Regions from separate parts of the Hydrogenophaga electricum genome, predicted to be linked through region 3. Evidence: predicted binding sites of a transcription regulator. Region 3 holds the regulator's gene; each other region holds the start of a gene.
What was found. The regulator sigma-54, encoded in region 3, starts transcription at its own class of promoters, with help from an activator protein. The targets are predictions, from matches to a motif close to TGGCANGNAANCTGCTTT.
Positions count from the first base shown of each region.

Region 1: QQK43_RS15000 (pilin) is a predicted target of sigma-54. The motif match lies at 2,757-2,774, and genes of this name have one in related genera.
Region 2: nifH (nitrogenase iron protein) is a predicted target of sigma-54. The motif match lies at 6,178-6,195, and genes of this name have one in related genera.
Region 4: QQK43_RS03465 (transglutaminase family protein) is a predicted target of sigma-54. The motif match lies at 4,838-4,855, and genes of this name have one in related genera.

Region 1 covers NZ_BSPB01000027.1:2,094-9,621, forward strand. Annotated here, with positions in the region: gene QQK43_RS14990 (zinc-binding metallopeptidase family protein) at 1-641, shown strand, start outside; gene QQK43_RS14995 (sulfatase-like hydrolase/transferase) at 675-2,177, opposite strand; gene QQK43_RS15000 (pilin) at 2,262-2,714, opposite strand; gene QQK43_RS15005 (3',5'-cyclic-nucleotide phosphodiesterase) at 3,126-3,929, opposite strand; gene QQK43_RS15010 (CHASE2 domain-containing protein) at 3,996-6,245, opposite strand; gene QQK43_RS15015 (FHA domain-containing protein) at 6,293-6,919, opposite strand; gene QQK43_RS15020 (Stp1/IreP family PP2C-type Ser/Thr phosphatase) at 6,958-7,528, opposite strand, start outside.
Region 2 covers NZ_BSPB01000020.1:24-7,551, reverse strand. Annotated here, with positions in the region: gene QQK43_RS12870 (ferritin-like domain-containing protein) at 46-525, opposite strand; gene QQK43_RS12865 (hypothetical protein) at 606-962, opposite strand; gene QQK43_RS12860 (hypothetical protein) at 976-1,464, opposite strand; gene QQK43_RS12855 (hypothetical protein) at 1,490-1,807, opposite strand; gene QQK43_RS12850 (hypothetical protein) at 1,789-1,920, opposite strand; gene nifK (nitrogenase molybdenum-iron protein subunit beta) at 2,040-3,599, opposite strand; gene nifD (nitrogenase molybdenum-iron protein alpha chain) at 3,627-5,084, opposite strand; gene nifH (nitrogenase iron protein) at 5,164-6,048, opposite strand; gene QQK43_RS12830 (hypothetical protein) at 6,474-7,082, shown strand; partial or broken gene QQK43_RS12825 (NAD(+)--dinitrogen-reductase ADP-D-ribosyltransferase) at 7,100-7,528, shown strand, end outside.
Region 3 covers NZ_BSPB01000021.1:24,603-32,130, reverse strand. Annotated here, with positions in the region: gene argS (arginine--tRNA ligase) at 1-1,142, shown strand, start outside; gene QQK43_RS13345 (SPOR domain-containing protein) at 1,157-1,843, shown strand; gene QQK43_RS13340 (thiol:disulfide interchange protein DsbA/DsbL) at 1,911-2,555, shown strand; gene lptA (lipopolysaccharide transport periplasmic protein LptA) at 2,676-3,308, shown strand; gene lptB (LPS export ABC transporter ATP-binding protein) at 3,332-4,081, shown strand; gene QQK43_RS13325 (RNA polymerase factor sigma-54) at 4,166-5,773, shown strand; gene QQK43_RS13320 (nitric-oxide reductase large subunit) at 5,836-7,528, opposite strand, start outside.
Region 4 covers NZ_BSPB01000003.1:171,453-178,980, forward strand. Annotated here, with positions in the region: gene QQK43_RS03450 (alpha-E domain-containing protein) at 1-717, opposite strand, end outside; gene QQK43_RS03455 (circularly permuted type 2 ATP-grasp protein) at 721-2,169, opposite strand; gene QQK43_RS03460 (DNA internalization-related competence protein ComEC/Rec2) at 2,300-4,753, opposite strand; gene QQK43_RS03465 (transglutaminase family protein) at 4,929-7,528, shown strand, end outside.

The DNA.
Region 1 (7,528 bases), on a different contig from region 3:
TCACCCTCAACATCGCTGAAGCCGACGACACCGAGCGCACCCGCCGGCGCACCCACCTGCACGAGCCCTACCGCACCCTGCTCGGCCACCTGCGGCACGAAGTGGGCCACTTTTATTGGGACCTGTTCTTCCCGAACAATTCCCCCGCCCTGGAGCAGTTTCGCCAATTGTTCGGCTACGAACGCACCGACTACGGCCAGGCCCTGCAACGCCACTACACCTCCGGCCCACCCGCCGACTGGCCCGCGCACCACGTCAGCAGCTACGCCACCATGCACCCATGGGAAGACTGGGCCGAAACCTGGGCCCACTACCTGCACCTGATGGACCTGCTGGAAACCGCCGCCCACTTCCAGATGCAGTTCAGCCTGCAAGGCCCAGGCGAAGCGGTCATCACCCGGTGCCAGGATCCCTACGCACCCGGAGACGCACAAACGTCACCAACGGCCTTCACCGAGTTGCTCAGCCAGGGTATGGCCACTTCACTCGTGCTCAACAGCCTCAACCGCAGTCTGGGACAGGACGACGCCTATCCGTTTGCGCTGTCGACACCGGTATTGGAGAAATTGGGGTTTGTGCATGAGGTGGTGAGAAACATCCATCCTGTACCTCTCCCACAAACACCCACCACTCTCCAATAACCAAACTTGCTCTCAAAAGAGCGTAAGCTTCTCTCACCATTTTTTCCAAGAATCTGTGCGCCACGCGTACACAGACTCATCGAAAACACGACTCCCATAGCGCTCGGACAAATTAGGCTGGGAATCCAAAATGGAAGACCCGAAACCCACCTGATATGAGCGACCCAGTAACACCTGGAGAATAGTGGGTGCTACGTCAAATTGACTGGCCGTCCGACCCACCGTTCGTGGGGTCAAGGCCTTATCCCATATCACCATTCTATTGCGGCGCGGCGCAGAATTCTGGCTCAGTGCCTCGCGCGCCTGGCTATTCATCATCAGGTGGTCCGACAGCAGCACAATGGTCGAATCATGAATGTTGTCACGAACTATTTGCTCCAGAAAATCGCCCAAAATCTCATCAGTGCATCGCAGCGCATTCAAATGCTCGACATCACCTCGACCGTAACGAACACCCCGAAGCTTACAAGCAGGTGAAGCAAAACCTTCTGGGGGATGACTATCCAGCGTCAATGTAACCAACGCAAACGGAAGATGACTCGATGCCCGAAGCGCTCCGATTTTCTGTCGCACCAAGGGCAAAAGTTCGTCATCATAAATCCCCCATTTTGACAGAGGCGAATTAGGATTTGACAATTTTTCAAGGCCAAAAATCTCCTCAAAATTCATCGTTTCATAATAGCGCCCTTTGCCAGCAAAATCACTGCTCGCCCCTCCCATATAGACACGCCAAAAACCCTGCTTTCCCAAATAATCAGACAAACAGTTATAGCCACCGGCAAATTTACCAAAATCATTTGACTCATTCCTCAACCGATGCGATGAGAGAGGAACACCACATTGCGTTGCAATCATTCCTGCAATAGTCCACTCTGACATTGGGGCCTGTTGAATACCTTCAAAGACAACCCCTTGTGCACTCAAAGCATTCAATTTAGGCATCAAACCAGGAAAGAGACTCTCGTCAAAAAATGCCCACTCCAAAGATTCAGAATAAATGACTATGAGATTTTTCTTTGACCCGCTCAGCCTCTCCGGAACACTGTTAGCAGCAAGAAAATTCGGAAGATCGATATGATCAATTTTATTCATACCCGCAGAGGTTGCCGTCAGAGACACCTCCTCGGTCAATGGGGACATGATACCCCCCATTGCTGCCCCCCCAAAAACCAGAAATAGTTGCATGCCAACCGAAGCAGGCAAAAATTTTGGCAATCTAGCCCTGATCACGCCATAAAAAAATAAACCCAACACCAACACAATAACCGGCACAGCATAGAGAACTTCATCATACGCCGTCAGCAGAATCACATCCTTCCACGAGGCGTTGAGAATATAATAAAGAACAGCTTCATTGAAGCCATTTCCAGTAATGGAATTAATCAGAAAATAAGCAGCCACCCAAATAATATTCAGCGCGAACAGGCCTGCAGCTGTATACCAAAGCCACCTAGAGCCCACAAAAAAGTAGGCGACCAAGAACACCACCGAACAAACACCCGCATGGATCAATGCATACTCAAACAACACCTTCACGCCTCATTTAAACTCCACTTGAAACAGCCGTCCTCCAAAAAAAAAGGCGCCATAAGGCGCCTTTTTTTTTGCAAGGTCAGCTCATCAGCCGCGGCATGTTGCAGGGCGATACTTCTGAGGAATCGTACCGCTACAAACCCATTGACCAACACCCGAGCCAGCAGTAATAGCCGTAGTACCAGTAGCGCCGGCATAAGGAGTCAAAACAATGGTTTGGCCATCGACGTCAGTGGCAATCCCCTGGGCAGTCACAGTGATCACACCAGCAGCGGAGGTCGCCACGCTAGCCACATACTGCGAAACAGCCGTAGAAGACTCGCAGCCATAGCCGTTAGCGCCAGGCAGGGTCGCGGTAGATTGAGCGGTTTCTGTAACAGCCGTACGGCAAGCAGAGGCGGCCAAGATCACTTCGGACACCTTCGCTCGCTTGGTGTAGTCCTGATAGGCCGGCAGCGCCACGGCAGCCAGAATACCGATGATGGCCACCACGATCATCAGTTCGATCAGGGTGAAACCCTGTTGCAGGGAACGCTTCATGGATAACTCCTTGGAGAGGGTTGGAAAGTAGACGGGAGGACTGATGCAGATGCCGTGCCAGCACGAAGTGAGTCTGTTTTTGCGGTCTTTTTCACGCTTCACGCGCGAGGGTGACACTTTGTGACGCTCAGCCGGCTCAAGCAGGGTGACATTTTTTGTCAGCCCTCTTTGCGGAGACCGGTTTTGTCACTCCCGAGGCCTCGGATTGGGCATACGTGCCCAGGCCCCCAGGGGCACAGGACCTCGCCCCTGGGATCCCGCCTGCGCGGGAACGACGGCGCGGTCGGGTGCTGCTGGATGCGATGGGGTAATCAGGAGCCAGAAGCGGAAGGCTCAGGCACACAAGCCCACTTCTGCGCGACTCAAAGCTCAAAGCTCAAAGCTCAAAGCTCAAAGCTCAAAGCTCAAAGCTCAAAGCTCAAAGCTCATGCCGGCCGCCAGCCAGCGGATGTCGTGCCGGGCTTCGCTGTCACCATCAGGCATGGCGTCGAAGCGGGCGATTTCTTCCATGATCAGCCCGGTTTCGGCCGGCTTGGTGTGGGTGATGTAGATTGGGTAGGCGTTGCGGCGGGCGATCTGGTCGAGTTCGGCGGCCAGCGTGCTGGGGGCCAGGTGCAGGCTGCGTCGCGCCAGGTCGCGCTCGCGGTCGCTGAAGGCGGTTTCGATCACGAGCATGGCCACCGGCAGGTCGTTCACCCTCGCCCAGAAAGCGGGGTTGCGTTCGGTGTCGCCACTGAACACCCAGTGCCCTTGCGGCGCTGCCACCGCGTAGCCGACAGCGGGCACGGTGTGCACGGCCGGCAGCGCCTCCACGGTTTTGCCAGCCACGGTGAAAGTCTGCCCGACCTGAATGGGCACGAAGCGCATGAGCGGCGCCTGTGCATTGGGAATGACCGCGAAGTTGGGCCAGATGACGTTGTTGAAGACGTGCGCCTCCAGGGCCGCAATCGTTGCGGGCAGGGCGTGCACCTGCAGCGGCCCCAGTCCGGCGGCCAGGCGGCGCGACGCCACAGCATCGAGCATCAGCGGCAGGCTGGCCACATGGTCCAGGTGCGAGTGCGTGAGCAGCACATGGCGAATGCGCAGCATGTCGTCCAGGGCCAGATCCCCCACGCCCGTGCCGGCGTCAACGAGCACGTCGTCGTCGAGCAGAAATGACGTGGTGCGGCAGCCTTGGGCAATGGCGCCCGAGCATCCGAGAACTTTGACCCTCATCAATCGACCTGTGTATTCCCCCACACACCCGGGCCACATGGCCGGGCGTTCCGGTGTGTTTGTCACCTACTTGGTGACGAACGTCGTGATGCCATCCCAATCCGTGTCGGGAGGGCTGATCCGTGCAGAGGCTACCCGGTCGGCCCAGAGCCGGTAAAGGACTTTTTTCTCGTTCAAGCGCTGCAGGCGTTCCAGGGCCGTTTCACAGGCGATCCAGTCGCGCGCACGCCACGCCTGCTGAAAATCTGACCAGAGTCGAAGTTCTTCCCGCAGCGCGGGGGTGACGGCGTCAGCCACGCACAGTGGGGTCCAGATGTTCACCGCGAGGGCCTTGCCTTTGACACGAACGAAGTCGATGGGTTGCCAGCACAGGCCCTGTACCTGCGCCTGCGTCGCTTCGCTGGCCACGATGGCAACCCCGTACTCGCGCGACAGGCTTTCGAGCCGCGCGGCCAGATTGACCGCATCGCCGATCACGGTGTAGCTGCGGCGCAGGTCCGAGCCCATGTCGCCCACGCACATGGCGCCCGTGTTCAGCCCCACCCCCACGCCGATCAGTGGCAGGCCAGCCTGGGCATGCCGGGCATTGATGTCGTCGATGGCGCGCAGCATGTCCAGCGCGGCTTCGGTGGCGCGCCGCGCATGGTCGGGCATGTCGACCGGCGCCCCCCAGAAGGCCATGACGCAATCGCCCATGTATTTGTCGATCGTGCCCTGGTGGGCCCGGATGACCTGCGACAGGCGGCTGAAGACCCCATTGAGCAGCGCCTGCAGACGCAGCGGGTCCATGCCTTCGGCAATCTGGGTAAAGCCCCGCATGTCGCAGAACATGACCGTCATTTCGCGCGTGCTGGCAGCCATGCTGTAGCTGTCAGGGTCCTTGACCATCTCGTCGACCAGTTCGGGGGGCACGTAGGTACCGAACAGTTGGGCCAGTTCCCGCTTGGCGCGGGTTTCGATGAGGTAGCCGTAGCTCATGTTCAGCGCCACGGCGAAGGCGGCCATCACCAGCGTGGTCGCCAGGGGCAGCACCAGTCCGCTGGCGGTGTAGAACAGCGTATTCAGCGCGACCAGCACCAGCAGCACCGAGACACTGAGCCACGCCGCCCTCGCGGCCGACAGCAGGGGCAACACCACCGCCAGCAGCACGCCCACCAGCAGCAGTTGCACCAACTCGAAGCCGGTGGCGTAGTCGGGCCGGACCTTGAGGTCCCCGTCCAGCAGCGCGCTGAGCAGGTTGGCATGCGTTTCGACGCCGGGGTAGGCCTCGCCCACGGGCGTCACGCGCAAGTCCATGAGACCGGGGGCGGTGGTCCCCAGCAACACGATGCGCCCGCGCAACTCGCCTGGGGCCAGGCGCCCATTGAGCAGGTCCGTGGCCGACACATAGCGGTACGAGCCCCCTTCGGGGCCTCCGCTCCCTCGAAAAGGCACCAAGGCCGCCACCCGCTGGTCGACCGGGATGTCCAGATGCCGACCGTTCTTGACCAGGCGCACGCTCTTGAGCGCCAGGTAGTCGGACGAAAGAAAGCGCTCGGGCGGGAAGCCCGGCATCACCGCTGGCCACTGAAGCAACTGCCGGAACATGGCCAGCGCCAGCGACTCGTAGTAGCGCCCCTGGTAGTCGGCCAGCAAAGGCATGGAGCGCACCACCCCATCGGCATCGGTGATCGCGTTGAAAAACCCCGCGCTCCCTGCCGCGGCCGTCAGCGGCGCGATGTTGGCGCCGTAACCATCCCACTGGGTGAACAGGGCCCTGCGCCCCTGCAACGCCGCAGCATCCATCACCGGGGTCGGCAGGACACCGCTGGTGCGCCCACCACGATCGCTGGTGAAGTAGTAGCCCAGCACGGCGGGCCGGTCGCGCAGGGCCGCTGCCAGACGGGCATCGCGATCCAGTTCGCTGCGCAGTGCTTCCACCTGCTGGGCGAAGCCGGGTTGCTGCGCCAGCGGCCCCTCCGCCAGACGTTGCAACTGCTGCAAGCCGGAGCTCTCGTCGGGCTCCGCAAAAACCGTGTCGAACCCCAGCAGGGCAATGCCTTGCTGCTCGAAGAGCACATCCACCAGCCGTGCGACGCGGTCGCGCGGCCAAGGCCAGCGGCCTTCATCGGCCAGGCTTTTTTCGTCGATGTCGACAATGACGATGCGCTCGTCGAGCGTTTGCGACATGGTCAGCCGCAGCCGGGTGTCATAGAAAATTTCGTCCAGCCGCTGCAGTACCGGCATGGGCAACACCCCGACCACGTGCAGCACCGCCAACAGCAAGGGTATGAACGTGACGCCGATGCGGGCGCCGTGCCGGCGTAGCAGTTGCATGGTTGGCGGGGAAACCGCCACCGGGCGGCGTGCACCCGGCAATGGGGTCAGGACTGGATGAACTGCATCTGCGTACCAGCCAGCTCGATCAGGTCGCCATGGCGCAGCTGGATGGCATCGGTCCCGATCGGGTTGCCGTTGACCGTGGGCTTGGTCGCCCCTTCGACCAGGGCCACCACGTAGCCCTGAGGGCGCCGGGTAATCGCAGCCACCGCCACGCCCGGTTTGCCGATGGTGGTCACCACCTTGACCAGCGGCACTTCACGCCCGGCTGCCGCACCGGACATGACCTTGATCGCGGCATTGCCCACGGGTGCGGGAGACTCCGCGCCGCCCACCACGGCCCCACCCTGGATGACCATGGTCTTTTCGTAGTTGTCCGATGCGCCGTCGTGCACGAACTTGATCTTGTACTTGCCAATTTCGACGGTATCGCCATTTTGCAGTTGCTGCTTCTTGATGGCTTTGCCGTTGACGTAGGTCCCGTTGGTGCTGTTGAGGTCTTCCAGAAACACGTCGGCGCCCGACATCTGCAGCACAGCGTGTTCACCGCTGACCGCGAGGTTGTCAATGACGATGTCGTTGTAGGGACGGCGGCCCAGAGTCGTGCGGTCCTTGGTGAGTTGCACTTCCTTGATGACGACACCATCGATAGAAACGATCATTTTCGGCATGGCCGACTCCTGTGACCCATTCAGTTAATTCTAAAGACCTAGCCATTTCCCAGCATACGCGAAAGCAGGCCACGTCGGACCATCCTGGCCGTCGAATGCACCAGTATGACCGAAATGTTGTCACGCCCCCCCGCTTCGTTGGCCGCCTCGACCAGGGCCCGGCCGCGCTCTTCGAGCGAGCCTGTTTCCAAAAGTATCGCTGCGATGGCGTCATCCGGCACCATGTCGGTGAGACCATCCGAGCAAAACAGGTAGACGTCGTCCACTTCCAGCCGGAATTCGTTGACTTCCAGCAACACTGTGTCTTCGACCCCCAAAGCCCGGGTCACGAGGTTCTTGTGGGTGGCGAATTGCGCCAGTTCGGGCGAAATCAGGCCGGCGTCAATCTGCTCCTGCAACAGCGAATGGTCGCGCGTCAGTTGCTGCAGCGTCTCCCCGCGCAAGCGGTAGCAGCGCGAATCGCCCACATGGCCGATCATGGCCCGGGTGGGCTGGAACACCCCCATCACCAGCGTGGTCCCCATGCCGGCGTACTGCGCCTCCGAGTTGGCGGCATTGAAGATGGACCGGTTGGCATTGTCGGTACAGATTTCCATGGCCCGGCGCAGT
Region 2 (7,528 bases), on a different contig from region 3:
GCGTGCGCGGCGTGCGCGGCGTGTTCAGCGCTTTGGCGCTTGTTGCTAAACATCCGTGGGCAGAGGTTGGCCCGCCTGGTGCAGGGCAATCCAGCGCTGGAGTTCGGCCACGTGCCCCGCCTCTTCGTCGGCGAACTCCTGGGCCAGCGCCCGCAGCTCGAGGTCGACGGTCTGCTGCATGACATCGCTGTAGTAATCCAGCCCACTCTGTTCGGCGGCCAGTGCCACCTGCAGCGCCTGCTCGCGCCCCAGCATCGGGTCGGCCGCCCAGATCGCTGCGGCCTCGGGGCTCTCGATGTCGGGCCAGGTGTAGTCCTCGGGACGCAGCGGCGGCAGTTCGCGGTAACCGGCACGCTCGCGCGCGTCGGCCAGGTGCAGCAAGGAATAGTTCGCCAGTTGCCGGAACAGGCGTCCCACCTCGCGGTTGCCCTGGGTGGTCATGGCATCGGCCAATTGGCCGAAGCGCAGCGCCGCCTCCTGTTCGATGCGGATGGCGTGCGCCAGAAAGGCTTCAACGGATTCCATGAGGTTCCTCGTGGAGAAGAAAAAATGCCAACCCCGCGGGCCCGCATCGGCCCGCCGACACGGTCCACGGCGGGGCACCTTCAGACATGCAGGCCGAACCAGCCCGGCTCGCGCCGCCGCAGGTCGGCCACCAGCGCCAGCGTGGCGGGCACCAGGGCACGCACGCCGTACCAGACGGCTTCCTGCCGGGTGGGGTCGTCGCTTTCCAGCAGCCGCTGCAAACGCCCCCAGCCCTGCCAGTCGATGCGGTCCAGGCGCAACACCAGCGGCGGCGCCAGGTGCGCCAGGGTCTGCGCCATCACCAGCAGGTGGGCTTCAACCGCGTTGAGCGTGGCCGTGCTGTCGAACAGTTCGTGCTCGGCCTGCATCGGCTGCAGCAGCGTCTCGATGGCCTGGCCGCTGTGGATCAGGATGTCGCTTTGCAGGCGGTGAAGCATGGGCGCCGTCCCGTCACAGGTTGTCGGCCAGCACGTCCAGCGCCAGCAGTTGCTGGTGCAGCGCATGCCGGGCGCGCCAGTGCGCGGGGGCACACAGCCAGGGGTCGGCCCCTTCAAACGCGCCCACCGCTTCGGTGTCCGTCCCGTAGAGGCGGTGCGTGCCCGGCCGGGCCTGCAGCGCCGCTTCGAACGCGGAGCGCACGCTGACCGGTTCCTCGCTGAGCACGCCCCGGCCCAGCAGGTGGTCGGCGCGGTACAGCGGGTGTTCCCAGCCGTAGCGCGCACCCAGTGCGCACAGGGCCGGACAGGCGGCCTGCGCGGCGGCGTCCACCGTGTCGTGCCCCTGATCGGCCAGCAGCTCGGCCACCGTCGCGACATCGTGGATTTCCCACGCGGCCAGCGGGTCGGTGGCGGCCACCTTGCGCGCAAAGTCGGCGTCGTCGTAGGCGAACCAGGCCGTGGCGTGGTCTTGCGCCGGCCCGATGGACACGACATGGATCACGGCGCCCGCTCCAGACCGCGCCCGTTCATTCCACCCCCTCGGCAGCTACCTTGTCCCACAGCGCCTGGCGCAGGCGCTGGGCGATGCCCGCCGGGCTGGCGTCGAAGGCCGCTTGCGCGGCCATCAGCGCCGCCCGCGCCACCGACGCCTCGGCAGAGGTCAGCGGCAGGCGGCCCGCCATGTGCGTGGCGTCCGGCACCGCCGCCAGGATCGCCTGCCGGTTGGGGTGCTCGGTCACCGGCACCAGCCGGTCGGCCTCGGGCGCACCGGCCAGACAGATCCAGCCGCCGGTCACCTCGACCGCGCGACCGTCCCGCGTGTGTTTCACCAGGGTGGTGTCCATGTGTCGAACTCCCAGTTGATCTCATCACGCCCGTTGCACATCCAGCGCCACAGCCGCACGTACCAAGGCATGGCTGTCGAGATCGGATCCTCTGCTTCGTGAGCGACGTCCATGACCATCTCCAGGCAACAAGGCATTGACAAGGCAAGGATGCGGGGGAACCGGATCCGCCGGGCCACACGCATCGCCCCCTGGGGGGGTGACGCGCGCAGCGCGGCGCGGGGGGACACATTCAACGAATGATGTCGTACGAGTAGTCGGTCTTGCCCGTGACGATGGTGTTCGCGTCCAGGGTTTCGAAGAACTCGTCGAGCAGGTTGACCAGCAGGCGCATGCCGCCTTCGTAGCCCCAGGTCGGGAAGCGGTGGTAGTGGTGGCGGTCGAAGATCGGGAACACCAGGCGCACCAGCGGCGTGCCGGTATCGCGCTCCAGGTACTTGCCGTAGGTGTTGCCGATCAGGAAGTCCACCGGTTCCGTGAACAGCAGCGACCGCAGGTGCCACAGGTCGCGCTTGGGGTAAACCTTGCAGCCGGCACCGTAGGGCGAGCTGTCGAACACCGCCTGCACCTTGGCAGCCCAGGCGTCGTTGCCATTGGTGGCCAGCACGTGGGCCGGCTCGGCGCCCAGCTCCAGCAGGAACTGCGTGTAGCCCAGCATCTGGTCCGGATCGCCGTACAGGGCGTAGCGCTTGCCGTGCAGGTGGGCCTGGCTGTCGGCCATGGCGTCCACCAGCAGACCGCGCTCGCGCTCCAGTTCGGCCGGCACCGGCTTGCCGGTCAGGCGGCTGATGGCCATCACGAACGCATCGGTGCCGGCCACGCCCACCGGGGCATTGAGCGCCACCACTTCCTGGCCTTTTTCAACCAGGTACTTGCTGGTCTTCTCGCAGCAGTATTCCTGGAACACGATGGTCGCCTTGGCGTGCAGGCCAGCGATCACCTCTTCCTTGGTCGTGCCGCCTTCGTACATGCGGAACTCACCGTCGGTGGGCGTGCTCCACGAGCCCGACGGGTCGCACAGCACGTTCACCTTGACGCCGAACAGGTCGAAGATGCGGCGGATTTCCTTCATGTTGCCGACGACAAAACCATCGAAGCCGGCGATGAAGTTGATGCTGTCGTCGGGCACGCGGGTCAGCGCCTCGGTGGTGCCGGCCTTGCCGTCCCAGAAATGCTGCAGCACGCCCACCAGCGCGTTGTCGTAGCCGGTGATGTGGCTGCCGACGAAAGCCGGGGTGTGGGCGAACGGCACGTCGAACTCGGCGGGGACCGAGCCCTTTTCCTTGGACGTCTTGATGAAGGCGTTCAGGTCGTCACCGATCACCTCGGCCATGCAGGTGGTGCTGACCGCGATCATGTCGGGCTTGTACAGGTTGTAGGCGTTGGCCAGGCCGTCGACCATGTTGTTCAAGCCGCCGAACACGGCTGCGTCTTCCGTCATGGACGAGGACACGCAGGACGTCGGCTCCTTGAAGTGGCGCGAGAAGTGCGAGCGGTAGTAGGCCACGCAACCCTGCGAACCGTGCACGAAGCTCAGGGTCTTGTGGAAGCCGTTGGCGACGTAGACGGCGCCCAGCGGCTGGCAGGCCTTGGCCGGGTTGACGGTCAGCGCTTCGCGGGCGAAGTTCTTGGCCTTGTAGTCCTCGGTCTTGGTCCATTCGATGACCTGACCGACCTTTTCGTCGCTGTGGTTGTATTCGAACTGCTCCTTCTTGTTCTTGAACAGTTCCTGGTACTCGGGCTCACGGAACAGCAGTTCGTGGTCGAGGATCTTGTCGGCGGATTGGGGCATGACGCTCTCCTTGAAAACGGTGGGGTGTCAGTTCTTCCAGGGCGCCTTGGTCAGGCTCCAGATCGGCGAGCTGATCGCCATGTCCATGTCACGGGCGAAGATGGCGAAGCCGTCGTAGCCGTGGTAGGGGCCGCTGTAGTCCCAGCTGTGCATCTGGCGGAAGGGCACGCCCATCTTCTGGAACACGTACTTTTCCTTGATGCCCGAGCCGATCAGGTCGGGCTTGACCTTGTCGACGAAGTGCTCGAACTCGTAGCCGGTCACGTCGTCGTAGATCAGCGTCGAGTCCTTGATGTAGTGCGTGGTGCGCTGGTAGTCGTCGTTGTGACCGAACTCGTAGCCGGTGCCGACCACTTCCATGCCCAGGTCTTCGTAGGCGCCGATCACGTGGCGCGGACGAAGGCCGCCCACGTACAGCATCACCTTCTTGCCTTGCAGGCGGGGCTTGTACTTGTCGATGACGGCCTGCATCAGCGGCTTGTACTTGGCGATCACGGCTTCGGTCTTGGCCTTGATGGCGTCGTCGAAATGGCTGGCGATTTCGCGCAGGCTCTTCTCGATCTGGGTCGGGCCGAAGAAGTTGTACTCGCACCAGGGAATGCCGTACTTCTCTTCCATGTGCCGGCTGATGTAGTTCATCGAGCGGTAGCAGTGCAGCACGTTGAGCTTGGCCTTGGGCGTGTTCTCCAGCTCGGCGATGGTGCCGTCGCCGGACCATTGCGCGATCACGCGCAGGCCCATTTCTTCGAGCAGGATGCGGCTGGACCAGGCGTCGCCGCCGATGTTGTAGTCGCCGATGATGGCCACGTCGTACGGGGTGGAAACGAAGTCGGGGCGCTTGTTCGGGTCGGTCTTGTCGAACACCCAGTCGCGGATCGCGTCGTTGGCCAGGTGGTGGCCCAGCGACTGGCTGACGCCGCGGAAGCCTTCGCAGCGCACGGGCACGATGGTCTTGCCTTCGTACTCCTTGCTCTTCTTCTTCGACACCGCTTCGATGTCGTCGCCGATCAGGCCGATCGGGCACTCCGACTGGATCGAGATGCCCTTGTTCAGCGGGAACAGTTCCTGGATCTCGTCGATGATCTTGTCCAGCTTCTTGTCGCCGCCGAAGACGATGTCTTTTTCCTGGAAGTCGGAGGTGAACTGCATCGTCACGAAGGAGTCCACCCCGGTCTGGCCGATGTAGTAATTGCGGCGCGCCGCCCAGCTGTACTGGCCGCAGCCCACCGGGCCGTGCGAGATGTGCACCATGTCCTTGATCGGGCCCCAGACCACGCCCTTGGAGCCGGCGTAGGCGCAGCCGCGGATGGTCATCACGCCGGGCAGCGACTTGATGTTGGACTTCACGCCGCAATCGGGCTTGCCCTCTTCGTAGAGGTTCAGGTGCTTGGCTCGGCGCTTGGCCATCTTCTCGGGATAGGCCTTGAGCACTTCTTCGATCAGGGCCTTGTTGGCGGCCTTGCGCTCTTCAACGGTGGCGGTCATGGGTCACTCCATTGGATGGTGGGGTCTGGGGCCGCGCCGCACCGGCCTGTGGGTTCGGCGGGCGCGGCGCTCGGAAAACTCAGGCAGCGGCCAGTTCGGCGGCGGTCTTGCCGACCTGCGACTCGTCGATGGTCTTCATGATCCCGTGCTCCATCAGCAGGTCTTCCAGCTGGTCCATGGTGATGGGGGTGGGGATGGTGCCGTTGCCGGCGTTGCCGTGGACCTTCTGGGCCAGGGTGCGGTACTCCTGGGCCTGCTTGGATTCCGGCGCGTACTCCAGAACGGTCATGCGGCGCAGTTCGGCGTGCTGCACGATGTTGTCGCGCGGCACGAAGTGGATCAGGCGGCTGCCCAGCATGCCGGCCAGGGAATCGGCCAGTTCGTATTCCTTGTCGGTCTGGCGCTCGTTGCAGACCAGGCCGCCCAGACGCACGCCACCGCTGTTGGCGTACTTCAGGATGCCCTTGGAGATGTTGTTGGCGGCGTACATGGCCATCATCTCGCCGGACATCACGATGTAGATTTCCTGCGCCTTGTTTTCGCGGATGGGCATGGCGAAGCCGCCGCACACCACGTCACCCAGCACGTCGTAGGACACGTAGTCCACGCCTTCGTAGGCGCCGTTTTCTTCCAGGAAATTGATCGAGGTGATCACGCCGCGGCCGGCGCAGCCCACGCCCGGTTCCGGGCCACCGGATTCCACGCAACGGATGTCGCGGTAGCCGATCTTCATCACGTCTTCCAGCTCCAGATCCTCTACCGAACCGGCTTCAGCGGCCAGCGAGAGGATGGTGTCCTGCGCCTTGGCGTGCAGGATCAGGCGGGTCGAGTCGGCTTTGGGGTCGCAGCCGACGATGAGGATCTTCTGGCCCATTTCGGCGAGGGCGGCCAGGGTGTTTTGCGAGGTGGTGGATTTGCCGATGCCACCTTTGCCGTAGAAGGCGATTTGACGAAGCTTAGCCATGTCAGTACTCCAAGAAAGGAAGGGTTGAAACCAAGGTTGCGAAACTCCGCGACCAGGTCAGCCTGACGTGCCTATAGGTCTTCTTATCGGATCACGCATCGGCCGGACTTGTGTCCGCGCAGCCCGTCCATCGCAGCTTCCGTGCCATGCTTTTCGCCCACGTCCGCGGCCCTTCTTCACAGGGCCATTCCTGCCGATTTCCCAGTGAAATCAAGGCTCTCCGCACTGCAGGGCCAGCCACACGCGGGCTTTGTTCCGAATCCGACAAAGCCCGCGCCCTGCGTCGCAAACGGCACGGGGCCGGCGCCGTTTGTGTCGGGTTTGCAGCCCCTGCGGGCGCAGCGGGCGGGTGGTACGTTCATTGCAGACAGGCGCTTCCAGGACACCGGCCATCCGGCCGCCCTCAACCCCGCTCAGGAACCGCCATGACCGACTCGACCGTGCTCAATGAGATCGATGAAACCGCTTTCGCCCGCCTCGAAGCCGAAGGCCGTCTGCTCAACCCCGTGCTCAAGGCCCCGACCCACGTGGCCGGCCGCTTCGGCTTCCGGGGCGAACTCGCGCTGCGCTTTGCCGCCAAGCTCGCCGACGAGGCCCGCCCGCCCGAACTCACCTGCGACCAGGTGATGGCCATCGCCACGCGCGGCGACGACAAGCTCCCGTTCTTCTGCGGCTGGCTGCTGTCCTTCGAATCGCTCAAGGACGTGGCCGAAGCCCTGGGCGACACGCTCAGCGCCGGCGGCAAATACTTCCTCTACTGCGACAACATCGACCTGAGCAAGAAGTACCAGGTGCCCTACAAGGGCGCGATGTTCTACGTGCTGCCCATCCTGGAAAACACGGTCTACAACGAGATGCTGGAACTGCTCTACCTGGAAAAGGCCGAGCTCAAGAAGAAGGACACTGCCGGCAAGCTCGACGCCGTTGCCAACGCCGCGCTGAAGTTCGACGTCACCTTCGACACCATCACCTACGAAGAGGGCCTGCAGCTCATGGGCCCAGTGCGCAACCCGAACGAGAACCGCCCCGTCTGAGTGACCCGCCGGTGGTCATGGACGCGGAACAGGCCCAGCCCCACCGCTGGTACACCACCAACCTGGTGGGCGTGCCGGCGCCGGTGCTGGCCAGCGCCGCGTTCAACGCGCACCCCGTGGCCCTGGCCATCGCCGGGGTGCGCGAAACCCACCCCGGCCTGTTCCAGCTGATGGAGCGTTCACCCGACCTGCCCGCCGCCGCCGAGGTTTTCGTGCACTACCTGGACATCGCCTTCGGCCTGCGTGCCCCGGCCCCCGCCGAGGCCGCCACGCTCGGCGCGGCCGAACGCCGCCGCTGGCGCAGCAGCTGGCGCCGGCTGCTGCAGGGCTGGGGCATCGACACCGGCAGCCAGGCCGGCGCCGTGCTCAAGGGCTGGGTCGAAAGCCGCTTCGGCCTGGTGCCCACCCACCACCGCGTGCCGCTGGCGCGCTTCCCGTCGCCGAGC
Region 3 (7,528 bases):
GCACCCAGCTGCGTGCCAAGGGCTTCAAGCCCGGTGACGAACAGTGGCCCGAGGCCGCCTACAACGGCGACTACATCCAGGACATCGCCAACGACTTCCTGGCAAAGAAGACGGTGCACGCCGATGACCGCGAATTCACCGCCAGCGGTGACGTCGACGATGCCGACAACATCCGCCAGTTTGCCGTCGCCTACCTGCGCAACGAGCAGGACAAGGATCTGCAGGCTTTCCAGGTCAAGTTCGACCACTACTACCTCGAATCCAGCCTCTACACCAGCGGCCGCGTCGAGGCCACGGTGAACCGGCTCATCGCCAACGGCAAGACCTACGAGCAGGACGGCGCGCTGTGGCTCAAGTCGACCGACTACGGCGACGACAAGGACCGCGTCATGCGCAAGGGCGATGGCACGTACACCTACTTCGTGCCCGATGTGGCCTACCACATCGCCAAGTGGGAGCGCGGCTTCACCAAGGTCATCAACATCCAGGGCACCGACCATCACGGCACCATCGCCCGCGTGCGCGCCGGCCTGCAGGCCGCCGAGGTGGGCATCCCGCAGGGCTACCCCGACTACGTGCTGCACACCATGGTGCGCGTGGTGCGCAACGGCGAAGAGGTCAAGATCAGCAAGCGCGCCGGCAGCTACGTCACGCTGCGCGACCTGATCGAGTGGACCAGCAAGGATGCCGTGCGCTTCTTCCTGCTCAGCCGCAAGCCCGACACCGAATACACCTTCGACGTCGATCTGGCGGTGCAGAAGAACAACGACAACCCGGTCTACTACGTGCAGTACGCGCACGCGCGCATCTGCTCGGTGCTCGCGGCCTGGGGCGGTGACAGGGCCGCTCTCCAGGACACCGACCTGTCGGCGCTGGAGGGGCCGCAGGCCCAGGCACTGATGCTGCTGCTGGCCCGGTACCCGGCCATGCTCACGGCCGCAGCGGCCGATTTCGCTCCGCACGATGTGACCTTCTATCTGCGCGAACTGGCGGCGGCCTACCACAGCTACTACGACGCCGAGCGCATCCTGGTCGATGACGAAGCCGTGAAAAAGGCCCGCCTGGCGCTGGTCGCGGCGACCGCCCAGGTGCTGCACAATGGCCTGGCGGTGCTGGGTGTGGACGCACCGCAAAAAATGTAAGGCACGAGTTCCGGATGAAACATTCTCCCCGGCCGCAGCGTGGCGGCACCCTGATCGGTTTTGTGGTGGGCGTTCTGGTCGGTCTGGCCATCGCCCTGGCCGTGGCGATGTACGTCACGCGCGTGCCGGTGCCCTTTGTGGACCGGGGCGTTTCCCGCTCGGCGGCGCAGGACGCGGCCGAGGCCGAGCGCAACAAGGGCTGGAACCCGAACGCCGGCCTCGCCAGCAAGGCCCCGCTGCCTGCGGCGGCGCCGGCGCCCGAATCGGGCGATCCCGCCGTGACGGCACCGGGCGTTGCCCCCGCTGCTGCGCCTGCTGCACCCGCCAGCTCGGCCGACCCGATCGGTGACCTGGTGCAGTCGCGCCTGGGCTCGCCGGCGCCCGCAGCCCCTGGCACGGTGACGGTCACCGTCACGCGCGACACCTCGGCACCAGCGTCCGCAGCCACCGTGGGCGGTGCCGAGCCTTTTGTCTACTTTGTGCAGGCGGGGGCTTTCCGCAGTCCCGAGGAAGCCGAGTCACAGCGTGCGCGTCTGGCCATGATGGGGTTTGCCGCCAACATCACCGAGCGCGAACAGGCCGGGCGACCGGTGTTCCGGGTCCGTGTGGGACCGTTCCAGCAGAAGGTGCCGGCCGACGCGACCCGCGAGCAGCTCGAGTCCGGCGGGGTGGAGGCGGCGCTGGTGCGCGTGCCGCGCTGACACCCCGCGTCCGCGGGAACTTTGCCGCGGCGCCGGCCACCAACCCGCTCATCACAGGAGTCCTTACATGCAACGTCGTCAGTTTTCCGCTTCCCTGCTGGCCTCCGGCGCGGGCGCCGTATCCGGTGCCTTGTGGTCCCCGCTGGCGCAGGCCCAGGTCGGGGGCTTCAAGGAAGGCAACGAATACCAGCGCCTGGGCCGCCCCGCGCCGGTGGATGCCCCGAACGGGCAGGTGGAGGTGATCGAGTTCTTCGCCTACACCTGCGTGCACTGCTTCAACTTCGAGCCCATCTTCAGCGCCTGGATTCAGAAGAAACCGGCCCACGTGACCGTGCGTCGTATGCCTGTCGCGTTCAGCGAAGCCTTTGTGCCGCTGCAGCGGCTGTTCTACGCACTCGAAGCGATGGGCCAGCTCGATGCCTTGCACGAAAAGGTTTTCAAGGCCATCCACGTCGAGCGGCAACGCCTGACCACCGCCGAGACCATCACCGCCTGGGTCGGCAAGCAAGGGCTGGACACCGCCAAGTTCACCGAGAACTACAACGCGTTTTCGGTGGCGGGCAAGGCGCGGCGCGCGGCCCAGATGCAGGAAGCCTATCTGGTGGAGGCCACCCCGTCGCTGGGGATTGGAGGACGTTTCTACGTCCCGGGTCAAGGTCCCAAGACCCTGCAGGTGGCCGACGCACTGATCGCCGATCTGCGCAAGGGCTGACCGGGTTTGGGTCACCTGGTGGCGGGGCCGGTCAAAGGCCCCGCAATTTGTTCGGCCATGCGCGCCGAACGCCGGCCGGTGAAGGCTACAATGAATGCAAGTTTCGTGCCCTCACCTGCCATGCCCGTGCTTCAAAACCCCCGCTTCCCGATCCGCTCCCTGTTGCTGGCCTTGGCCTGCGCGTTGCCCGTGGGCGCCGTGCATGCGGAGTTGGCCGACAAGGACAAGCCGTTGAACATCGAGGCCGACAGCCTGCGCTATGAAGATGCTAAGCAACTGAGCGTGTTCACCGGCAAGGTGGTGGCCACCAAGGGCACGATCATCATGCGCGGTGCGCGCATGGAGGTGCGCCAGGACCCGCAGGGCAACCAGTTCGGTCTGCTCGTCGGGGGACCGAATGCCTTGGCTTTCTTCCGGCAGAAACGCGAAGGCGTGGACGAATGGATCGAGGGTGAGGGCGAGCGCATCGAATACGAAAGCGCCTCCGAAACCGTGGTGTTCACCGGCAAGGCGGTGATGCGCCGTTACCGGGGCACCCAGCTCAACGACGAGAGCTCGGGCACCCAGATTACCTACAGCAGCGCCACCGAGGTCTACACCGTCAAGGGCGGCGCTGCCGCCACCGCGTCCAATCCTTCCGGCCGTGTGCGGGCCATGCTGACCCCGATCCCGGACGAGCAGGCGAAGCCGGCACCCGCCACAGCGCCCGCCCAACTGCGGTCCACCAACACCCTTCCCGAGCAGAAGCAGTGACGGCGGCGGAGGCCCCGGCGCCGATGGCGGTCCGCAGCCGGCTGGAAGCACGCGGCTTGCGCAAGGCCTATGGCAGCCGCAAGGTGGTCAAGAACGTCTCGCTCTCGGTCGACAAGGGCGAGGTGGTCGGTCTGCTGGGCCCCAATGGCGCGGGCAAGACCACATCGTTCTACATGATCGTGGGCCTGCTGCGGGCCGACGGTGGCGAAATCGAACTCGACGGCATGCGCATCGAGCGCCTGCCCATCCACCGGCGGGCCCGCCTGGGCCTGGGCTATTTGCCGCAGGAAGCCTCGATTTTTCGCAAGCTCACGGTGGCGCAGAACGTGCGCGCGGTGCTGGAGCTGCAGCACGATGTGAACGGCGAGCCGCTGTCGGCGGTCGATATCAACGACCGTCTCGACGAACTGCTCAAGGAATTGCGGGTCGACCACTTGCGCGATTCGCCCGCACCGGCGCTCTCGGGTGGGGAGCGTCGCCGCGTGGAAATCGCGCGTGCGCTGGCCACCCGGCCGCGCTTCATCCTGCTGGACGAACCCTTTGCCGGTATCGACCCGATCGCCGTGCTCGAAATCCAGCAGATCATCGCTTTCCTCAAGGACAAGGGCATCGGTGTCCTGATCACCGACCACAACGTGCGCGAAACCTTGGGCATCTGCGACCACGCCTACATCATCAGCGATGGCCAGGTGCTGGCCAGCGGGACCACGGCCGAGATCGTCGAGAACGCCGACGTGCGTCGGGTGTATCTCGGCGAACACTTCCGGATGTGAGGCCAGCATGCGGATGACCGGACCTGGCGGACAGCTTCCGACGGGCATGCGCCCGGCATGGCGTGATGCGGAGCGGGCGGCGGCATGAAACAGTCGCTCTCCCTGCGGGTTTCGCAGCACCTGGCCCTGACGCCGCAACTGCAGCAGTCGATCCGGTTGCTGCAGCTGTCCACGCTCGAAATGGCGCAGGAAGTCGAGCAGATGCTCGACGAGAACCCTTTCCTGGAGCGCACGGAAGAAAGCGCCGAGCGCGAGGAGTTTGGCCTGTCGGCCACCGACGCACCGGTCAGCGCGGGCGAACAGCTCAGCGAGTCGGGGAGCGGTGCGGATGATGGCGCCGCCGCTTCGGCGGGCGAGCGCCTGTCCGCCTCGGATGAAAGCGCCCCGGCCGACGACCTGGAAGGCCGGCTCGACGGCTCGGCCCCCGTGGAAGAAAGCTGGGAAGGCGACGGCACGGTCGAAATCGCGCCCGATGACAGCGAATGGGGCGGTGACGCGCCGCCGCGCAACGGCGCGTCGGACGACGACGAAACCGCCAGCGCGGCCGAGCTGGCGCGCAGCCTGATCAGCCTGCAGGACCACCTGCACGAACAGGCGCGCATGCTGCGCATCGGGGACGACGACGCGGCCGCGCTGTTCTTCCTCATCGAATCGCTGAACGATGACGGCTATCTGGATGGCGATCTGGGTGATCTGGCCCGCGCGTGGTGGCGCCTGGCCCATCCCGACACCGGTTTGCCGTCGCTTGAAGAGGCCGAGGAGGCCGAAGAGCAACTGCGCATCGCGCTGGGCTGGCTGCAGGCGATGGAGCCCGCTGGTGTGGGGGCGCGCGATCTGGCCGAATGCCTGCGGCTGCAGATCCAGGAACTGCGCAACACCCCGGCAGCCCGCATCGCGCTGGCGATCTGCCAGCAACCGCTGGAGCTGGTGGCCAAGCGTGACATCAAGCGCCTGTGTGCGCTCACGGGGGCGGACGACGAGACGGTGCGCGCCGCCCTGGGCCTGATTGCCGGGCTTGAACCCAAGCCGGGGCGGCGCTTTGTCGACGTGGAGCGCAACATCGTCGTGCCCGACGTGATCGTGCTGCGTGCCGGGCGCGGCTTCAAGGTGGTGCTCAATCCCGACGTCATGCCCCGCCTGCGCGTGCACGATGTGTACGCCAACGCGCTGCGGGGCCAGCGCGGAGGGCGCGACAGCGAAGGCGGCCACGCGGCGATGCAGCAGCGCCTGCAGGAAGCGCGCTGGTTCATCAAGAACATCCAGCAACGCTTCGACACCATCCTGCGCGTGTCCAGCGCCATCGTCGAGCGCCAGCGCAATTTCTTCATGCACGGCGAACTGGCCATGCGCCCGCTGGTGCTGCGCGAGATCGCCGACGAACTGGGCCTGCACGAGTCGACCATCAGCCGCGTGACGACGGCCAAGTACATGTCCACGCCGTTCGGCACCTACGAGCTGAAGTACTTCTTCGGTTCTTCGCTGGGCACGGAAACCGGCGGCAACGCGTCGAGCACCGCGGTGCGCGCGCTCATCAAACAGTTCATCTCGGCCGAAGACACCAAAAAACCGCTGTCGGACAACCAGCTCTCGGACATGCTCAAGGAGCAGGGCATCGAGTGCGCGCGCCGCACCGTGGCCAAGTACCGCGAGGCGCTGCGCATCGCCCCGGCCAATCTGCGCAAGGCGCTCTGACAGACCCGAAAAAACGCCGCCCAAAGGGCGGCGTTTTGGCAGGCAGGGCGCTCGGTGCGTGCTCAGGCAGTGCGCGTGCGCAGCGTGGTGGCGGGTGCGCCGCGGCTGGCCAGGCCCCACACCACCTGCCAGGCCATGGCCACGGCGCCAACGATGAACACCACGTCACCGAAGGTGCGCACCCAGCGCAGCGTCTGCAGCAGCGGCTGCTGCAGGAAGGCTTCGCTGCGGGCGTACCACAGGCCCTCGCTGACACTGGCGTGGAACTGCAGGATGCCGATGGGCAGCAGGCTGGTGGCGATCATCAGCACCAGGCCGACGTTGAGGCCCCAGAACGCGGTTGGCATCAGGACGGGGCTGAAAACGAACTGCGGGCGAAGGTAACGCAGCACCAGCAGTGTGAAGCCCAGTGCCAGGAAGCCGTACACCCCGAACAGGGCGGCGTGTGCATGCACCGGTGTGGTGTTCAGACCCTGCACGTAGTACAGCGAGATGGGCGGGTTGATCATGAAGCCGAAGACGCCCGCGCCCAGCATGTTCCAGAAGGCCACGGCCACGAAGCACATCAGGGGCCAGCGCAGGTTGTCCATCCAGGGCGCACGGGTCTTCAGGCGCCAGTTGTCCCAGGCTTCGTGGCCCAGCACGATCAGCGGCACCACTTCCAGCGCGCTGAAGGCCGCCCCCACCGCCATCACCGGCGTGGTGGTGCCCGCGAAGTACAGGTGGTGGAAGGTGCCCGGAATGCCGCCCAGCAGGAACAGCGAGGCCGAAGCCAGGCTGGCGGTGGTGGCCATGGGGCGCGAGACCAGGCCCATGCTGCTGAAGACGAAGGCCAGCGCCACGGTGGCGAAGACCTCGAAGAAACCTTCGACCCACAGGTGCACCACCCACCAGCGCCAGTACTCCATCACCGTGAGGCTGGTGCGCTCGCCGTAGAACAGGCCGGCGCCATAGAACAGACCGATGGCCCCGACCGAAGCGGTCAGCAGGGCGAGCAGGTTCTTGTCTTCGCCATCAGAACTGTTGGCCCCCAGGTCCAGGCTTCGCCCGGCCCGTCCCCCAAGGGGAGCAGAAGAGCTTGGGGCGGCCCGGCGCTCTCCTGACAGCAGCGCCGGCAGCACGCCGCGCAGCATCAGCACCAGCCACAGCAGGATACCGACCCACTTGAGAATCTGCCACAGGCGCCCGAGGTCGACGTATTCGTAGCCCTGGTGGCCGAGCCAGAAGCTCCAGGCTGGTGGCAACTTCTGCGCGATGGCCAGGTAGTTACCGATGAAGGAGCCGACGCACACGAACACCAGCGCCCAGAACAGCACATCCACCCCGAGCTTCTGGAACTTCGGGTCCTTGCCGCCGTTGATGACGGGCGCCAGGAACAGGCCCACGGCGAGGAAGCCGGTGGCGATCCAGAACAGGGCGCTCTGGATGTGCCAGGTGCGGGTGAGCGCGTAGGGAAACCACTGCGACACGTCGATGCCGTAGAAGTGCTGGCCTTCGACCGTGTAGTGCGCGGTGAACCCGCCAATGAAGACCTGAAACACGAACAGGGCCACCACCAGGAAAAGGTACTTGCCCAGAGCCCGCTGCGACGGGGTGAGCGCGCTCAGCGTCAGGGGGTCGTGTGTCGGCGCTGTGGGCAGCGGCGCCTCGTACGCGCGCAGGAAGGACCAGCCCCACACCAGGAAACCGATGCCGGCCAGCAGGATCACCACGCTGGCGACCGACCAGACCACGTTCTCGGCGCTGGGGGCGTTG
Region 4 (7,528 bases), on a different contig from region 3:
GATGATCAGCAGCTCGGCCACCCGCTCGGGCGTGATCACGTCGCGGTAGACCTTGCGGTAGACCTCGAAGGCCGAGACCGACCGCAGGATCGCGCTCCAGTGGTAGAAGTCGTACTCTTGGTCTTCCTCACTGGCGGCGCCGAAGAAGTCGCTCTGCACGGCGTGGAACTTCACGTCCAGCAGCCGTGCGGTGTTGTCCGAGCGCTCCAGGAAGGTGCCCATGCGGTAGAAGTGGAAAGCCTCGTCCTGCAGCATGGTGCCGATGGCCACGCCGCGCGAAAGGTGCGAGCGGAATTTCACCCACTCGAAGAACTCGCTCGGGTCGCGCTCGAAACCGGTGCTCTTGAGCACGCGGGTCAGCTCCAGCCAGGTCTGGTTCTGGGTCTCCCACAGTTCCGTGGTCAGCGCGCCGCGCACCGCACGGGCGTTCTCGCGCGCCGCGCGCAGGCAGGAGATGATGGACGAGGGGTTGTTCTCGTCGCGCACCATGAAGTCGAGCACGTTGCGCGGCGTCATGCCATCTTCGCCATACTTGGCCCGGAATGCCGGCATGAGCTCGCTGATGGTCAGCAGGCCTTCCCAGCCCACCTGCGCCACGGCGGCCGACTGCGGCAGCAGCGAGGTCTGGTAGTTGACATCGAGCATGCGCGCGGTGTTCTCGGCCCGCTCGGTGTAGCGGGACATCCAGAAAAGGTGATCGGCGGTACGCGAGAGCATGCTTCAGTTCTCCAGGATCCAGGTATCTTTTGTGCCACCACCCTGTGACGAGTTCACGACCAGGGAGCCCTCCTTGAGCGCCACCCGGGTCAACCCGCCGGGCACCATCTGCACCTCTTTGCCGCTGAGCACGAAGGGCCGCAGGTCGATGTGGCGCGGGGCGATGCCGCTCTTGACGTAGGTCGGGCAGGTCGAGAGGCTGAGCGTCGGCTGGGCGATGTAGCCCTCCGGCTTGGCCACCACGGCCTGGCGGAATTCCTCGATCTCGGCCGCGGTGGCCGCCGGGCCGACCAGCATGCCGTAGCCCCCGGCGCCGTGCACTTCCTTGACCACCAGGTCCTTGAGGTGGGCGAGGATGTACTTGAGGTCTTCCGGGTCGCGGCCCATGAAGGTGGGCACGTTGTTCAGGATCGGTTTCTGGCCGAGGTAGAAGTCGATCATCTTCGGCACGTAGGGGTAGATCGACTTGTCGTCGGCCACGCCGGTGCCGATGGCGTTGCAGATGGCCACGTTGCCGGCGCGGTAGGCGCTGAGCAGGCCGGCGCACCCCAGCGTGGAATTGGGGCGGAACACCAGCGGATCGAGGAAATCATCGTCCACGCGGCGGTAGATCACGTCCACGCGCTTGGGGCCGCGCGTGGTGCGCATGTAGACGAAGTTGTCCTTGACGAACAGGTCCTGGCCCTCGACCAGTTCCACGCCCATCTGCTGCGCCAGGAAGGCGTGCTCGAAATAGGCGCTGTTGTACATGCCGGGCGTGAGCACCACCACCGTGGGCTCGGCCGTGGTGGCCGGGCTGACCGCGCGCAGTGTTTCGAGCAGCAGGTCGGGGTAGTGCGCCACGGGCGCCACGCGGTTTTCGGTGAACAGCTCGGGGAACAGCCGCATCATCATCTTGCGGTCTTCGAGCATGTAAGAAACGCCCGAGGGCACGCGCAGGTTGTCTTCGAGCACGTAGTACTCGGCCTCGGTGCCGTCACCGCCGGGCACCGGCGCGCGCACGATGTCGATACCGGAGATGTGGGAATAGATCTGCTGGGGCACGTCCACGCCCATCATCTCGGGGCGGAACTGCGCGTTCTGGAAAATCTGGTCGGCCGGGATGATGCCGGCCTTGATGATTTCCTGGTCGTGGTAGACGTCGTGGATGAAACGGTTGAGCGCCGTGACGCGCTGGACCAGGCCCTCTTCCATGCGCCGCCATTCGTGCGCGGGAATCACACGCGGAATCAGGTCGAAGGGAATCAGGCGTTCCGTGCCGGAGCCGTCTTCGTCCTTGGCTCCGTACACGGCAAAGGTGATGCCGACGCGGCGGAAGATCATTTCCGCCTCTTCGCGCCGGGAGAGCATCACCTCTTCCGGTTGTTCCGACAGCCACCGAGCGTATTTCAGGTAGTGGGCCCGAACCTCGCTGGGCGAGGCGTTCATTTCGTCAAACATCGGTCGGCTCATGGGCTTTTTCTCCTGACCACAGCATAGCAAGGACCGGGCCAGCCGCAAGCTACCACCCCCATGCCGAGGGCCTTCGCGTCGAAAAGTGGACAGGCGCGTGGCCACCGCGCGCCAGCGCCTTCGCACCGCCTCAACCCGCGTCCCCTTCCGGCACAGCCGTGGCGCCCGCCGGATCGGTCGGCTCCGCGCGGTACTGCCAGTAGCGGGGTGCCCGGGCGCGCTCGCAGGCCACGCCGTCGGGGTGGTCGCTGCGCCAGGTGATGGCGCCGCATTCGGGCGTGGCCGCCCAGCGGATGCCCCGGGCCCGGTAGCGGTCGAGCACCTCGGGCGCCGGGTGCCCGAACCGGTTGCGATAACCGGCCTGCACCAGCACCCAGGCGGGCCGCAGCGTGTTCAGCAGCACCGGGCTCGATGAGCTGCGGCTGCCGTGGTGGGGAGCCAGCAGCACGTCGGCCCGCAAGGACGGCCGGGCCAGCGCCAGGCGGGTTTCCTGCGCGGCATCCAGGTCACCGGCCAGCAGCGCGGCCTGGCGGCCATTGCTCACGAGCAGCACACAGGACAGCGCGTTGGAAGACAAAGACCGCCCCCCGGCCGGATCGCCATAGAGCGCAGCCCGCGGGTGCAGAACCTCGAACACCACCCCGTCCCATTCCCAGCGCTGGCCGGCTTCGCAGCGCGGATGCGGTGCCGCCGACGAAAGCCACTGCGCCGCCGGCCAGGCCCGGGCCAGCGAGGCCGCCCCGCCGGCGTGATCGCTGTCGCCGTGGCTGACCACCACCCGTTCGGGCTGCTCGCCCAGCGCGCGGAGCGTGGGCAGGATGACCAGGTCGCCGGCATCGCTGCCCGGCGAATAACGCGGCCCGGTGTCGTAGAGCAGGCTGTGCGAGGCCGTGCGCACCAGCACCGCGCCGCCCTGGCCCACGTCCAGCGCCAGCAGTTCGAATCCGCCCGGCGCCGGGCGGGCCGGCGCCCAGGTCAGCGCCGGCCACAGCAGCAGGCAACCCGCCAGGCGCAACCAGGGCGGCCAGCGCAACACCAGCAGCACGCCACCGGCCACAGCCGCCAGCGCCAGGGGCCAGGGCACCATGGGCCGGTACACCACCGCCCAGGACCAACCCGCCAGCCACTGCAGCCAGAGGTCGAGGATCTGCACACCCCAGGCCGCCAGCGACCACAGGGGCGGCAGCCCCACACCGAGCAGCGCCAGGGGCGTGACCAGCAGGGTCACCCACGGAATCGCGACCAGGTTGGCCAGCAGGCCCGCGACCGAGAACTGCCCGAAAAGCAGCAGCGTCAGCGGGGCGAGCGCCACCGTCATGACGGCCTGCTCGCGCACCAGCGTCCCCACCCGCCGGGCAGCCGCGCGCCAGCCCCCGGTGTTCGCATCGTTCGGCCCGGCGCGGCGCCCGCCGGCCGGGTCGGTGGCAAAAAGCACGGCCACCGCCACGAAGCTCAGCCAGAAACCCGGCTGCATCAGCGCCATCGGGTCCATCAGCAGGACCAGCACCATCACCGTCAGCCAGGTCACCGGCCAGGGCCATTGCCGCCCCAGCAGGCGCAGGCCGACCACGATCGCCAGCATCAGCACCGTGCGCTGGGCCGGCACGCCCCAGCCTGAGAACACCGCATACCCCCAGGCCAGCGCCAAGCCGCCGAGGCCACTGGCCACCGGCGCCGACACCGCCAGCAACACCTGGGGACGCCAGCGCGCCAGGCGGCGCCAGAGTGCCCCGATCAACAGCGTCGCCAGCCAGGCAAACACCGTCACGTGCAGGCCCGAAATGCTCATGAGGTGGGCGACACCCGTGGCCCGGAACAGGGCCCAGTCATTGCGGTCGATGGCGCTCTGCTCACCCACCACCAGGGCCGCCAGCACCCCCGCGCGGCGCGGGTCGGGCACGGCGTCTGCGATGCGCCCGGCCACCGCCTGCCGGGCCACAGCCACCGGGTGCCACGCGCCGCCAGGCAAGGGCTGCGGCGCTTCGACCCGGGCGCCGGTGCGCACGTACCCCGTGGCCCCGATGCCGCGTTCCCACAACCAGCGCTCGCGGTCGAACCCATGGGGGTTGGCCGCCCCGTGCGGGCTGCGCAGCCGCACCGTCAGGCGCCAGCGGTCGCCGACGCGCAGATCGGGCGCCGGCACCGGCTCCGTCGGGTACCAGGTCAGCAGCAGGCGCTCGGGCAGCACCAATGCGCGGGCATCCCCGGCAGGCGTGGCCGACTCGACCAGCAGCACGAAGCGCGGCCCGCGCTCACCGCGCTGTGGCAGCCCTTCGATCTGCCCCGTGACCCGAATATCCTGTCCCTGCAGGGACGGATCGAGCCGCTGCGCTTCCTGCGCCAGCGCCCGCCACCCGGTCCAGCCGAACGCGAGCGCCGCGGCGGCGATCATGCTCACCACGATCAGCACCTGGCGGCGATACCGGCGCACCGGCACACGCGCCCAGCCGCGCAACGCGGCCAGCCCCAACACGCCACCCAGCGCCGCCGCGGCCCAGATTCCGACCGGGTTCAGCGACGCCTGCTGAAGCTGGACCCAGACACCCAGCACCCCCGCCAGCGCGGCCAGGGGCCAGACGGCCATCCACCGCAAGGCCGGCCCCTAGTGCAGGGTCGGCCATCTCGACCGGCAGGTAACACGCCCGGCTGTCACGCCGGCATGCGATGATGGCGCGGGACTTGCTAGGGTGCGTAAGCACCGTGGCAGCCTCCGGAAATTCTGCGGTGTCATCGTTGTTCTCCCTGTTGAAAGCCCGAGCATGGCCATCCACGTTGCCCTGAGCCACATCACCCATTATCGGTACGACCGCCTGGTCAAACTCGGCCCGCAGGTCGTGCGTCTGCGCCCCGCCCCCCACAGCCGCACCAAGGTGCTGTCGTACTCGCAGAAGATCGAGCCCGGTAACCACTTCATCAACTGGCAGCAGGACCCCTTCGCCAACTACCAGGCCCGCCTGGTCTTCCCCGAACCCACCACCGAATTCAAGGTCACCATCGACCTCGTGGTCGAAATGGCGGTCTACAACCCGTTCGATTTCTTCCTCGAACCGCGCGCCGAAACCTTCCCGTTCACCTACGACGAGGCGCAGAAGCAGGAACTGGCACCCTACCTTGCGGCCGCGCCGCTCACGCCGCTGCTCAAGCGGTACCTGGACGAAACCGACCGCAACGAGCAGCGCACGATCGACTTCCTGGTGGCGATCAACCAGCGCCTGCAGCGCGACATCGCCTACACCATCCGCATGGAGCCGGGCGTGCAAACGCCCGAAGAGACCCTCACGCTCAAGAGCGGCTCCTGCCGCGATTCCGGCTGGCTGCTGGTGCAACTGCTGCGCCACCTGGGCCTGGCCGCGCGCTTCGTCTCGGGCTACCTGATCCAGCTCGCCCCCGACGTCAAGGCCATCGACGGCCCCAGCGGCCCCGAAGTCGATTTCACCGACCTGCACGCCTGGTGCGAAGTCTTCCTGCCCGGTGCCGGCTGGATCGGCCTCGATCCCACCTCCGGCCTGCTCGCCGGCGAAGGCCACATCCCGCTGGCCTGCACGCCGACGCCCTCCAGCGCCGCGCCGGTGGAAGGCGCGATGGACAAGTGCGAGGTCGAGTTCGAGCACCACATGGGCGTGACGCGTGTTTACGAATCGCCACGCGTGACCAAGCCCTACACCGAAGACCAGTGGGCCGACGTGCTCAAGCTCGGCGCGCAGGTCGACGCCGATCTGATGCAGCACGACGTGCGCCTGACCCAGGGCGGCGAACCCACCTACGTGGCCACCAGCGACCGCGACGCGGCCGAATGGAACACCGACGCACTCGGCCCGACCAAACGCGGCTACGCCACCGAACTGCTGGGCCGCCTGCGCGAGCGCTATGGCGACGGCGGCTTCGTGCACATGGGCCAGGGCAAGTGGTACCCGGGCGAACAGTTGCCGCGCTGGGCGCTGTCGGTGTTCTGGCGCGCCGACGGTGAGCCGTGCTGGTTCAACCCGGCGCTGCTGGCCGACGAGCGCGACGACGCCCACTACACCGACGACGACGCCCGCCGCTTCACGCAGGCACTGGCACGCCGGCTGGGGCTGTCGACCCAGTACATCACCCCGGGCTACGAGGACACCTGGTACTACCTCTGGCGCGAGCGCCGCCTGCCGGTCAACGTCGACCCGTTCAACAGCAAGCTCGACGACGAGCTGGAGCGTGTGCGCCTGCGCCGCGTCTTCGACCAGGGCCTGGAAGCCGTGGTCGGCTACGTGCTGCCGCTGCAGGCATCGGGCCACGGCACCCTCTCCAGCAACGGCAAGAGCCAGTTCCACCGCGTCGCCGGCACCGTCTGGTCGACCGGGCCCTGGTTCTTCCGCGACGAGCGCATGTACCTGATCCCGGGCGACTCGCCCATGGGCTACCGCCTGCCGCTGGACTCGCTGCCCTGGGTCTCCAAGGGCGATTACCCCTATCACATCGAGCAGGACCCGCATTCCGCACGCGACCCGCTGCCTTCGGGCACGGCCCTGCGCCACCAGGTGCACCCGCACACCGTGGGCGGTGGTTTTGCCGAGGGTGGCACCGTTTCGCTGCAGGGCACCGACTGGTTCGAGGACGGCGAAGCCGCCGCCCTGGGCCTGCGCCCCGGCCAGCCCCTGCCGGGCGCAGCGCCGGCCCAGGCCCTGTCGGCCCGCTTCCCGCAGCGCGGCGAATCGGCCGCCTGGCTCACCCGCACCGCGCTGTGCGTGGAAGCCCGCGACCCGCAGCGCGCCAACGGCCCCAAGGCCGAAACGCACAGCGGCGGCAAGAGCCAGCATCTGTACGTGTTCATGCCCCCGCTGCCCCGCCTGGAGGACTACCTCGACCTGCTGGCCGCCATCGAAGCGACCGCCGAACGGCTGGACATGAAGGTGGTGCTCGAAGGCTACCCGCCGCCGCGCGATCCGCGTCTGAAGATGCTGCAGGTCACCCCCGACCCGGGCGTGATCGAGGTCAACATCCACCCCAGCAGCAGTTTCGACGAACTGGTCGAACGCACCGAATTCCTCTACGACGCGGCCTACCAGACGCGCCTGTGCGCCGAGAAATTCATGACCGACGGCCGCCACACCGGCACCGGCGGCGGCAACCACTTCGTGCTCGGTGGCGCCACCCCGGCCGACTCGCCCTTCCTGCGCAAACCCGAACTGCTGGGCTCGCTGATCGCGTACTGGCACAACCACCCCTCGCTGTCGTACCTGTTCTCGGGCCTGTTCATCGGCCCGACCAGCCAGGCCCCGCGCGTCGACGAGGCGCGCAACGACCAGCTCTACGAGCTGGAAATCGCGCTCAACCAGATCGAAAAGAACCGCGCCGTCTACGGCCAGGACATGCCGCCCTGGCT